Regions from separate parts of the Paenibacillus puldeungensis genome, predicted to be linked through region 2. Evidence: predicted binding sites of a transcription regulator. Region 2 holds the regulator's gene; the other holds the start of a gene.

Region 1 (5,669 bases), on a different contig from region 2:
CCGTATAGGCTTTAAGCCGTCTGCGGCTGCTAGGGCTGTTACGTCGGCCGATCGTAAAGCCGATTTTGCGGTGGCCTTTATCCCATAGGTAAATGATCGCTTTTTGAAAGCTGGCATAATGGTCGAAATAGACAGAGGAGAGCGGGCGATCCTTCACCATCTCGCAGAGTACAATAGGGCCATACTCTGCATAAGCTTCTAGCTGATCCAGCGGCAAAGACCGGGAGCAAATGACCAGCCCGTCAATTTGCTTGTCCCTGAGCATTTCAAGCACACGCCGCTCCTCCTCGGGCCGGTAGGCAGTCTGGCAAAGCATTAGCTTATAGTTATACTTGAGCGCCTCCTGTGCCATCCCTTCCATCATTCGGGCAAAGTAGAAAAGATTAATCCGGGGAAGGATGACGCCTACGGTTTGCGTCGAGCCTTTAATTAAATGAACCGCGTTCATATTCCGTGAATAATTGAGCAGCGCAATAGCTTCTTCGACGGCTTTCCGCTTGCTTTCACTAACGTAGGGATGATGGTTCAACACGCGGGATACCGTCGTGACGGAAACGCCTGCAGCTTCAGCAATTTGCTTAATGTTCGGCAATGAAAAACGACCCCTTCCCGGTTAAAAATTAATCCAAAAATGCTTGCTCTGGAATGCATTTCATATTGTACACTGAGAAGGCAACAAAGAAAACAATGCTCCCATAGCGGCGCAACCTCTTACATCGAGGGCGTAACGCTAGAGAGCATTGCTTTTCACTACTATAATGAGCAGGTTAAGGTTCGATTCGGGTCAGACCCGGAGTGTAACCATTTTGGTGGATTCGATACCACATGGCCGCATAGCCCAATGCGCCGAATAATGTCATAATCACGCCCATCCGGTACATTAACACAGCTCCAAAGTTTTGGAAAATCCAGCCTCCGAGGGATCCAGCGATGACACCGGACAACCCGCTAAGCGCGAAGGCGTATATAGCCTGTCCGGAAGCGCGCAAAGGCTTTGGAAGCAGCAAGGTGGTCAATCTGGTGCCGACATAAAAGAACCCGCCAAACGTTACCGAGTGCAGCAGCTGAATGAACATGATTTGTACCGGATACGTCGCTTCAGACATTAAATTCCAGCGTAAGGCAAAAAGTAGGCTGACGATGGTGATGCAGCCCATTAAATAGGTGATTTTTCGTTTCAAATAACGATTTAGCAGAACAAATGCAAGCACCTCAAAAGCCGTTGACAGAAAGACGGCTCCCCCCACCTGCAATCTCGAGCCCCCGAGATCCGTTATAAACAGAGGCATAAAAATAACATTGATGGAGTTTGGTATGGAGACGAGAATGCCGAATAAAACAAAGGCAATGAAATATTTCTGGCGAAACGTACGCAGAATGTCTGCGGATTTAAGCGAAAGCGTAGTTGCCGTTTGGCGGATTGACGGCAGCCATAAAGTGAAGCTGATTGCCAGCATTAACGTTACGCTGAACAACAGGGATATTCCGTATTGCCCAATTGCATCGATAATGGGACCTGCCGCCAAGGCGATAAAGGTCCAGCCGAGGGAACCCCATAGGCGAAAGGCTCCAAATTTGAACTTTGTTCCTTCCGTATAGCCCAAAATCAGGCTGTTGCTTTGCGAAAGCAGAGCGCTTTGAAAAAAGAACAGCAAGCTCATCGTCAGATACAACAAATGAAAGGTGTTTACCTTAAACACCAGATGTCCCATCACAAGCAAGCCAATCAGCATCGCCAGCAGGACAGCCCGTGGATTTTGCCGCCGGTCGCTAATATACCTCCAGAACGGATTGGCCGCTAAAGAAATCAGAGGTCCGATCGACATAAGAGTCCCAATTTCCAGCTTGTCCATTCCAATGTCCTGCAAATATAATTGAAAAAAAGCCGCGAAAATGACCATCGTTCCGTAAATAAAGAAGTTAAGCAGCCTCAGAGGCAACAACGAAGAGGACCAATGCAAGTGATTATCTCGCAAACGCGCCATTCCTTTCTGTCCGGATCCATATCGTTATCATGTTGAATTGACTATGCTTTCAATGTAACACACAGGTGAAAGGGGATACAAACCAACATTTTTTCTTTTTACCAAAATTTATAAACAGGGTGGTTAAGATGGAGGTATCAGCGATTATTATCGCAGGCGGGCAGTCACGCCGAATGGGGGAGGATAAAGCTCTCCTAAGACTCGGAGGTGTGACGATTTTGGAAAAAATGATTCAGGAGCTGGAGCCGGTCGCTTCACGTATCGTGATCGCCGCAGGAAACAAGAAGGAGGTTTATCGCTCGTTGTTCGATAAGCAAGTCGTCACAGACGTCTATGCGGATGCAGGGCCGCTGGCCGGGCTGCACGCTGGACTGAGCGCCTCTACAGCTGATTGGAACATTGCAGTAGCCTGTGATACGCCTTTTGCTAATCGTGGGCTGTTTCAAGCTTTGCTGAGCTTTGTCCCTGTCTCTGAAATTGGGGATTGCCGTCGCGGAGAGCCGGAAGCTGTTGTCGCGAGCGTGGCCGGAAGAGTCCACCCGCTTCTCGCGGTGTACCGGCGGAGCGTGCTGCCCAGCCTGGATCAGGAGTTACGGGAAGGCAATCATAAAATGATGAATTGGCTAAACGGGCTTCAAGTGGTGTACGTGGATGGCCAAACGCTCGCTGCGGGCACAGGCATTTCTGAAGAACAGCTCGCCTTCAATATGAACCATCCGGAAGATTATGCGCAGGCAAAAATTTGGTACGAAAAAAAGGGGCATGACTTCAGTTAGTCGTAAACCAGTCCATACTAAATTGTAATATAGATCACATAAAGCGCTTACATTTTGCGTTATAATGCACTTGAGCGATACGTGATCCCCCTTAATCATGTGTCGGTATATGCTCTTGAGATGATTTCCGGCACATATAAGGAAGTCATCTTTTTTTCATCAAATGAAAAAATTTAATCATACATGGGGATGGCCAAATCGGTGGCTGGTTAGCAAATGACGTTATGAGAAATACTGCGAATAAGGTACGAAAGAAATAAGGAGATGACCAAGAGATGACTATGATGTCAAAACATCTTGTCTATACGCAAGAACAGGTTCGGTGGCTGGAGCTTCGTGGATGGGTGTACCGGTTGTTGATGGATTTTCTGAGTCGTCCGCCCCGCATGTCCCTTATCGCTCAATGGCGTCAAAAGGTCGAACAGAACAACCGGGTACCGGAGAGCCGGGGTGGCCAAAGACTTAAGAGCTACCTGGAAGGCATTTCGGAAGAAGACTTTCGCCGTGTTTGCTATAAGGAAGCCGAGGAATATGAACGACTGTTTATGGGACATGATGCGATGCTTGCGTCCTGTGAAAGTATTTTTCGTTGCAGAACTGAAGGGGCTGACGCCTTTTCCTGCATCTCGGAAGTTGGAAAAATGTATACGGACAACGGAATCGTATTTAATAAATTGAACGGGGAACGCGATGATCATATTGCGCTGGAGCTCGAATTTATGGCCGTATTGGCCGAAGAGATGCTGAGCAAGGAAAACCTGTGTTACAGCTGCTTGGGGCTGGCTGACGCGCAAATCAAGTTTCTCGAGGACCACCTGCTGAAGTGGGCTCCCGAGTTTGCAGCAGAGTTGCTGCAGGCAACGGCAAGTCCCTTGTATAAGGGGCTGGCTGAGCTGTTACAGGAGTTCCTTCCTTCGGATTTGCAGCAGCTTCGGCGCTGGCGGGCCAGCCAACGGTTGGTATAGAGAGAGCATCCATAGCAAAAAAAATAAAGGACTATGCCGCGGCTGCGACTTATGCGCATGACGGCATGTCCTTTTTTGCATAAAGGAATCTGGGAGCATCTGAATAGATGTATTTTCTACATCTAATATTGAACTTTATTCCATTTTTGACTGTTTAATTGTGAAAAGTGCATCCAAATGGACTAAAAACGAAGGGGTGTGTAAATTTGCCTCAATTTAGCTGCACTTTTTGCATTTACTTACGCGGGGTAGGCACAATTGCTAAAAATAAATGTACAAAATACATTTAGCTACCACCCAGTCACCAGCGATGGAGAAACAGTCGATCGACGTACTTTCAGGGGAGACAAGGGGAGACAGACCACGATTCGCGGTAGTTTTTCTTGCGAGTAAATAAAAAACCGCTGGAGCACACATGGCTCCAACGGTTTTTCCTATGTTTGATTACTCGAGCTCCGCTCCCCCGGCTTTGCGGTGGCGGAATTTCATAAGGAATTCATAGACGATCGGCACGATGACCAAGGTAAGCAGCGTCGAGCTGATCAGACCGCCGATAACGGTGATGCCGAGCCCGCGGGAGATGATCCCTGCGCTATGCTCCCAGCCGAAGACGAGCGGCAGCAGAGCGCCGATCGTAGCCAGCGCCGTCATGAGAATCGGACGAAGCCGCGTGGCTCCCGCTTCAAGCAAAGCTTCCCGTGTAGATAGACCTTCGCGTTCCTTGTGGATGACACGGTCGATCAATACGATGGCGTTGGTCACGACGATCCCGATCAGCATCAGGACACCCATGAGCGCCGATACGTTTAATGTTTCTCCGCCAAGCAGCAGCGCAACCATGGCGCCGATGACGATAAACGGCAGGGAGAACAAAATGGCGAACGGCGCCAAACCGCCGCCGAATGTGATGACAAGTACGAAGTAGACGATCGCAATTGCGGCTGCCATGGCGATGCCGAGCTGGCCGAACGTATCGTTGATCTGTTCGGTAACGCCGCCGAATTTCACAGTAACGCCGTCCGGTTTATCCATCTTGTCGATTTTGTCTTGCAGGTTGCCGGATGCCTTTTGTACATCCGTTGCGGTAATTTTGGCGGTCACCTCGACGACCATTTTGCCATTGATCCGCATGATGGAATCCGGCGAGCTGCCTTTCTCTACCTTGGCTACATCCTTAATCGGAACCTGTATGCCAAGCGGGGAGGTCAGCGTTTCGTTCTCGATGTCGGCGATGCTGCCATAGGAAGAAGTCGAATCGGTTTCGATATACACCTTATGATCCTTCCCGTCGATCTTCACCTCAGTCAGGACCGGACGCTCGCGCACCGGACTGAGCTTCATGGCCAGCTGGCCGGCGGTGAGCCCAAGGGAACTCAGTTTTTGTTGATCTGCTACCAGGGTGTATTGATCATAAGCTTTCGATAGGCTTGTTTCGCCCTTCTTGAAGTTCTTAGTATCCTCCTGCACCAATTTCAAAATTTGGTCGGACACCGGTTTGATCTGCTTTAGATCGTCCCCAAAGACGTTGATGGTAAGCGAGCTGCCGCCCATGCCGCCCATCATCATCTCGGACATGTCGCTCCATCCACCGGTAGGCAGCTCCTTCCGCAAGCCGTTCAGCAGCTTTTCTTTTACGTCGCTAAAATGCTTCGTATCTTCATTGTAAGCGATGTAAAATAACGCGGAGTTGGAGGACCCCATGCTAAGCGGGCTGCTGCCGCCGATGGAATACTGCATCTTTTCCACGCCGGGTTGATCCATAATGTACTTCTCGGCTTTTTGCATATCCTGCTCGACATCCTCGAGCCGCGCGCCTGGAGCCGGGGCATACGTAGTCATCACGTATTTGTCCTCCTGCTCCGGAATGAAGCTGACGCCGACGAGTGGATAGAGGAACAGGCTTCCCACCAGCAGAACAACCGCCATACCAAACGTAATCAGCT
Region 2 (5,669 bases):
GACTGGAATGAAAGGGACTTATATACGCAAATGAAATATGCAGTGCTCGATTTTGAAACTACAGGCAATCAGTCCTTTGATGAAATCATTCAAGTGGGACTTGCGATTATAGAACCGGATAGGACGATTTCTCAGGTGTATAACTCCTTCGTTAAGCCTAGTATCCCGATCCCTCCGTTTATTACCGGGCTCACCGGGATCACGGAAGAGCATGTGAAGGATGCTCCGGAGCTAGACGAAGTGATGATGGAGATGGTTCCGCTTCTGAATGATGTCGTACTTGTCGGGCACAATGTAGCCTTTGATTTCAACTATTTGCAAAGTGCATTGGACAAAACGGGTTATTTGCCCTTTACGGGCAGGATTCTTGATACGATGGATTTCTTGAAAATCATGTTTCCATCACTCATGTCTTATCAGCTTGGCATGGTGGCGGCGGAGTTTGATGTGCAGCACGATCGTCCACATCAGGCCGACAGTGATGCATTGGCAACGGCGCTCATTTTTTTGAAGTGCCTTGAAGAATGTGAAAGCCTACCGCTTCTGACCATACAGCGATTAGTGGATTTGTTTGCCGGCGAGGACAGCGACTTAGGTTGGTTCTTTGATGCGTTGCTTCAGGAAAAGGAACGCGAGGCAAATCCGAATGAAGGCGGATTTACGTACTATCGTCAATTTGCGCTGCAAGCTGAGGATTGGATGGATATCGAAACGCCTCGAAATGCGCTTTTGGACAATCCGCTGGAGGATATCACCTTCGAGCAGTTTATGGATCAGGTACGTGAACGTCTGCGTGAGCGCCTGCCGCAATATGAGGAACGGGAAGCGCAGAACATGATGCTTCATGAAGTGATGAAGGCCTTTGACGAGGACAAACATCTTTTGGTAGAAGCTGGAACAGGGACCGGAAAATCGTTAGGTTACTTACTTCCTGCAATATATCATAGCGTTAAACAGGATGAGAAGGTTATGGTAAGTACACATACGATTAACCTTCAGGAGCAGCTTAGAGAGCGAGATATCCCACTGCTGACCGAGGTCGTTCCGTTTCCTTTTCTGGCGGCTGTATTTAAGGGAAGACAACATTATTTGTGTCTGCGTAAATTTGAACATAAAATAAACAGAAGAGACTTCACAACGCCAAAAGAAGAGGTGATGACGGCTGCACAAATGATTGTGTGGCTGACACAAACGATAAACGGTGATGACGAGGAGCTTAACTTAGGAAATCGCGGAAATGATTTTTGGGAGACAGTCGCAAGCGAGTCCGATTCATGTTTAGGTCGTTCGTGTCCGTGGTTTCGAAAATGCTTCTACCACCGGGCGAAGCACGAAGCCGGTGTGGCGGATGTGGTCATCACGAATCATTCCAAATTGTTTACGGACATTCAGGCAGGTCATCAACTGCTTCCGGGCTATGAGCGTCTGGTCATCGATGAAGCACATCACCTGGAGGATGTGGCGGGCAAACATTTAGGGATTAATATGAAGTATTTTACAGTCATTCACACCTTAACCCGCCTATTCAAAGATAGTAAGACAGGCCAGTTTCCGAATTTGCGTATCCAGTTGCAAAGCTCGGTAAACGAAAAGTCGGCTGAGTGGTGCTCCGTTATTGACAGCTTTTATCCTACGCTTGTAGATGTGAAAGAGACCTGGGACAAGCTAAACGAGTTGCTGTTCACGCTTATGCCGGAACGCAGTGATGCTGCGCCTGGAGATCCTGGTCAATTCGTTTTTCGGCTGCTGCCGCATAAGAAGCCGAAGGATTGGGACACGCTGGCTGCGCTGGAGAACCAAATTTATGTCTCGCTTGGGGACGTGCTGCGCAAAGGAGAACGCCTGCTCAGTCAAATCAGGGAAGAGCAGGACGATATCGGATCGGAAAGCTTGCTGACCGACATCAGCGGTTTGCTTAAGGACTTGGGAACCGAACGCGAGGCGTTGCGCTTCTTCATGAAATTAGATGGCGAAGATACCGTCTATTGGATGGAGGGTAACGGAAACTATCGCAGCCGGTCTTTGCAAATGTATGCTGTTCCCATTGATGTGAGCGCCCAACTGAAGGAGTATTTTTTCGACAGTAAGAAAAGCGTGGTCATGACCTCGGCAACTTTATCGGTTGACAAATCGTTTCAGTACATGATCGAGCAATTGGGGCTGCAGGAAGCGGCCTCCGAGGATCGGTTGATCACCTCGATGCTGCCGTCACCGTTTAACTACCGGGATCAGGCATTGCTGGTCATTCCGAGGGATTTTCCTAGCGTCAAAGGAAGCGTTGGTGATGATCACTTCGTCACCACGCTGGTTCGGTCGTTGGCGGATACAGCCATCGCCACGAAGGGACGCATGCTCGTACTGTTTACGTCTTACCGCATGCTCCGCCAGGTTTACGACCCACTAAAGGAGCTGCTGTCCGCGGAAGGGATCACCGTCATAGGACAAGGCATGGACAGCGGCAGCCGTACGAAGCTGACCCGTCGGTTTCAGGGACAGGATGCTTCGGTATTGCTCGGAACGAGCAGCTTCTGGGAAGGAGTAGATATTCCCGGTGAGGCTTTAACGAGCTTAGCGATTGTACGTCTACCTTTTCAGCCGCCGAATCATCCACTTGTGGAGGCAAAGAGCGAACGGCTGCAGAAGGAGAAGAAAAATCCTTTTATGAAGCTGTCAGTGCCTCAGGCTGTCATTCGTTTTAAGCAAGGATTTGGACGACTCGTCCGTACCTCACAGGATCGGGGAATCGTGATCGTGTATGATACGCGCATCTTGGAATCATATTACGGAAAATATTTTCTATACTCTTTGCCAGGTCCGAAGATGGAGCATATGCCGCTTGGTCAAATGGTTCCACGCATATCGGAATGGTTGAATCCTGAGGAACAATCATAGTCCTCAATCTTGCGCCAGAATAGGGGGAAACAAAGTATGAAATCAGAAAAAATTTCGGATGCTGTCGTTCGCAGATTGCCGGTATACCTGCGTTTTCTGAATGAACTGAGCCGCCGCGAGGTACCTACGGTTTCTTCGCAAGAACTTGGCCAGAAGCTGGACCTCAATCCGGCGCAAATTCGTAAGGATCTCGCTTATTTCGGCGATTTCGGGCGAAAAGGCATTGGATACGATGTCGCTTATCTGATCGAGAAAATTCAAGAAATTTTGAATTTAGACCAGCAAATCAATGTTGCTTTGGTGGGTGCTGGTAATCTTGGTCAAGCACTATCTAACTATAATGCATACTTAAAAGATAACATGAAGATCGTGGCCGTTTTTGACGCTTCGCCTGAGAAGATCGGCAAGCAAATTAACAATATTACGATTCAGCCCATCGATGATCTAGGCGACATGGTCAAGGCTAATAACATCCGCATCGGAATTATTACAGTCCCGGATTTTGAGGCTCAACGCGTTGCTGATCAATTGGTTGAGGCTGGAATTAGAGCTATCTTGAATTTTGCACCGACGGTATTAAAGGTTCCGCCGGAAGTTCGAATCCATGCGGCTGACTTTACAACGGATTTGTTAAGCTTGGCTTATTATTTGGAGGATGGAAAGGAACCGGTAAGTTATGAGTCGTAAGTGGTTGATTAAGAATGGTACGTTTGCCGTGTTAAAGGAAGATTGTACCATCGTTCGCGGATATATGCTTGTGGAAGGGGATACGATCACTTACATTGGTGAACAGCGCCCGGAAGGCGTAGAAGGGGCCGAAACATTTGATGGCAAAGGATTGCTGTTCCTGCCTGGGCTCGTAAATACGCATGGCCATGCGGCGATGTCTCTTCTTCGTGGATACGGAGATGATATGGTGCTTCAAAATTGGCTGCAGGAAAAGATGTGGCCGATGGAAGCCAAGTTTACGGGGGCAGATGTTTATGCCGGAACAGCATTGTCCGTACTGGAAATGCTCAAAGGCGGAACAACGACGTTCCTCGACATGTATGACCATATGGACCAAGTGGCTAAGGTCGTTGAAGAATCGGGGATTCGCGCCGTATTGACGCGAGGGGTGATCGGCCTTTGTCCTCCTGAAGTTCAGGATCAGAAGCTGCAGGAGGCTATCCGTTTCGCCCGCGATTGGCACGGTAAAGCGGATGGACGGATCACGACTATGATCTCGCCGCACGCTCCTTACACCTGCCCGCCTGACTACATCGAGAAATTTGTTCAGGTGGCACATGATCTGGATCTTCCAATGCATACGCATATGTCGGAGACGCTTGCGGAAGTAGAGCAGAATGTCAAGGACTATGGGGCTCGGCCTGTAGAGCATCTGCGCAAACTTGGGATGTTCTCGCGTCCAACTTTGCTGGCGCACGCCGTGCATTTGACGGACGAGGAAATTTACGTGTTAGCTGCACATCATGTTGCCGTCTCGCATAATCCGGGTAGCAACCTGAAACTGGCCAGCGGTGTGGCTCGTGTTCCGGAGCTATTAAGCAAAGGGGTCGTTGTTTCACTGGGCACGGATGGCGCTGCGAGCAACAACAATCTCGACATGTTTGAGGAGATCAGGTTGGCTGCTCTGATTCATAAGGGTGTTTCCGGCGATCCTACCGCAGTTCCAGCATTAGAAGCTCTCAAAATGGGAACGGAGTATGGAGCGAAATCGCTCTTCATGCAAAACACAGGCAGGCTGGCTGCTGGGATGAAGGCGGATTTCATCGCGCTGAATACGGAGCAAGCTCATTTTCTGCCGAAAACGGACTACATTTCCCATGTCGTTTATTCCGCTGGTCCGAAGGATGTCGAGCATGTATGGATTAACGGCAAGCAGGTGGTTAAACACGGGGCCTGCCTCACGCTGGATGAAGAGAAGGTTCGCTTCGAGGCTCAGGCAGCATTTGAAGGTCTGCTAGCTCGCTAGATTACAGTTGGCAGTATCCGCAGCTTCAATCTGGCGGGTTCGACTGCCTACTTCGGAGAAAGGAAGAGAAGGTTGAGAAAGAGAACCAAATGGCTCCTGCTCTCCCTCCTGATCCTGCTGCTCGTGCTCTTTGGACTTCACCGCTTTTATATTTACGTTAATCAGGATTATTGGAATGGTGAGTCGGCAGCCATTCAGCAGGCAAAGCAGGAGTCGGGTCTGGTGGAAAGCGATCAAGTATGGAAGTCGGTATGGGATGAAGTGTGCTGGGTCGTCAAGGGCAAGGACGAATCTGGCCGAGATATGATGGTCTGGTTGAGAAAAGATCATGCACCGGAAGTACGGCTGTTATCGGAAGGCGTTTCGGAGGATCAGGTTCGGACCCTCATCAAGGATCGATTGCCTGGTATAAAGATCGTTCGACTGCTGCCGGGGGTCTATAACGATAAGCTCGTTTGGCAGCTATTCTATAAAGAGAAAGATCACCATTACTATCGCTTCTTCGATTTTAGTAAGGGGGAGCCGCTTGAGGAAGTGTTTACACTACCGAACCGGTAATGGCGATTTTACCAATTGTTAGCCTGGCCGTTATAAAGCGACTATTTGACAAAAGATGACTTCTGATATCCATCAGGAGTCATCTTTTTTTACGAAGATTACAAGGACGGCGCCCCCTACCAAGCTGCGGGCTCGTCGCCTGTTGCCCATCGCCCGTCGCCCAGTGTTGAGTAGATGTATTTAGTGCAGTTATTTCATCACGTTTGCAGGGTAGGAGAAAAGTAGATGCAAAAAATACAGCTAA

What was found. The regulator Rex, encoded in region 2, represses fermentation and respiration genes when NADH is low (regulators of the CRP and FNR family bind a similar motif). The targets are predictions, from matches to a motif close to TTGTGAAATATTTCACAA.
Region 1: ACFQ3W_RS25010 (TorD/DmsD family molecular chaperone) is a predicted target of Rex. The motif match lies at 2,784-2,801, and genes of this name have one in related genera.

Annotation. Positions count from the first base shown of each region.
Region 1 covers NZ_JBHTLM010000033.1:22,621-28,289, reverse strand. Annotated here, with positions in the region: gene ACFQ3W_RS25025 (LacI family DNA-binding transcriptional regulator) at 1-592, opposite strand, end outside; gene ACFQ3W_RS25020 (MFS transporter) at 768-1,985, opposite strand; gene mobA (molybdenum cofactor guanylyltransferase) at 2,114-2,761, shown strand; gene ACFQ3W_RS25010 (TorD/DmsD family molecular chaperone) at 3,037-3,726, shown strand; gene ACFQ3W_RS25005 (efflux RND transporter permease subunit) at 4,171-5,669, opposite strand, start outside.
Region 2 covers NZ_JBHTLM010000020.1:29,000-34,668, forward strand. Annotated here, with positions in the region: gene dinG (ATP-dependent DNA helicase DinG) at 31-2,892, shown strand; gene ACFQ3W_RS21040 (redox-sensing transcriptional repressor Rex) at 2,902-3,579, shown strand; gene ACFQ3W_RS21045 (amidohydrolase) at 3,569-4,867, shown strand; gene ACFQ3W_RS21050 (cell wall elongation regulator TseB-like domain-containing protein) at 4,940-5,425, shown strand.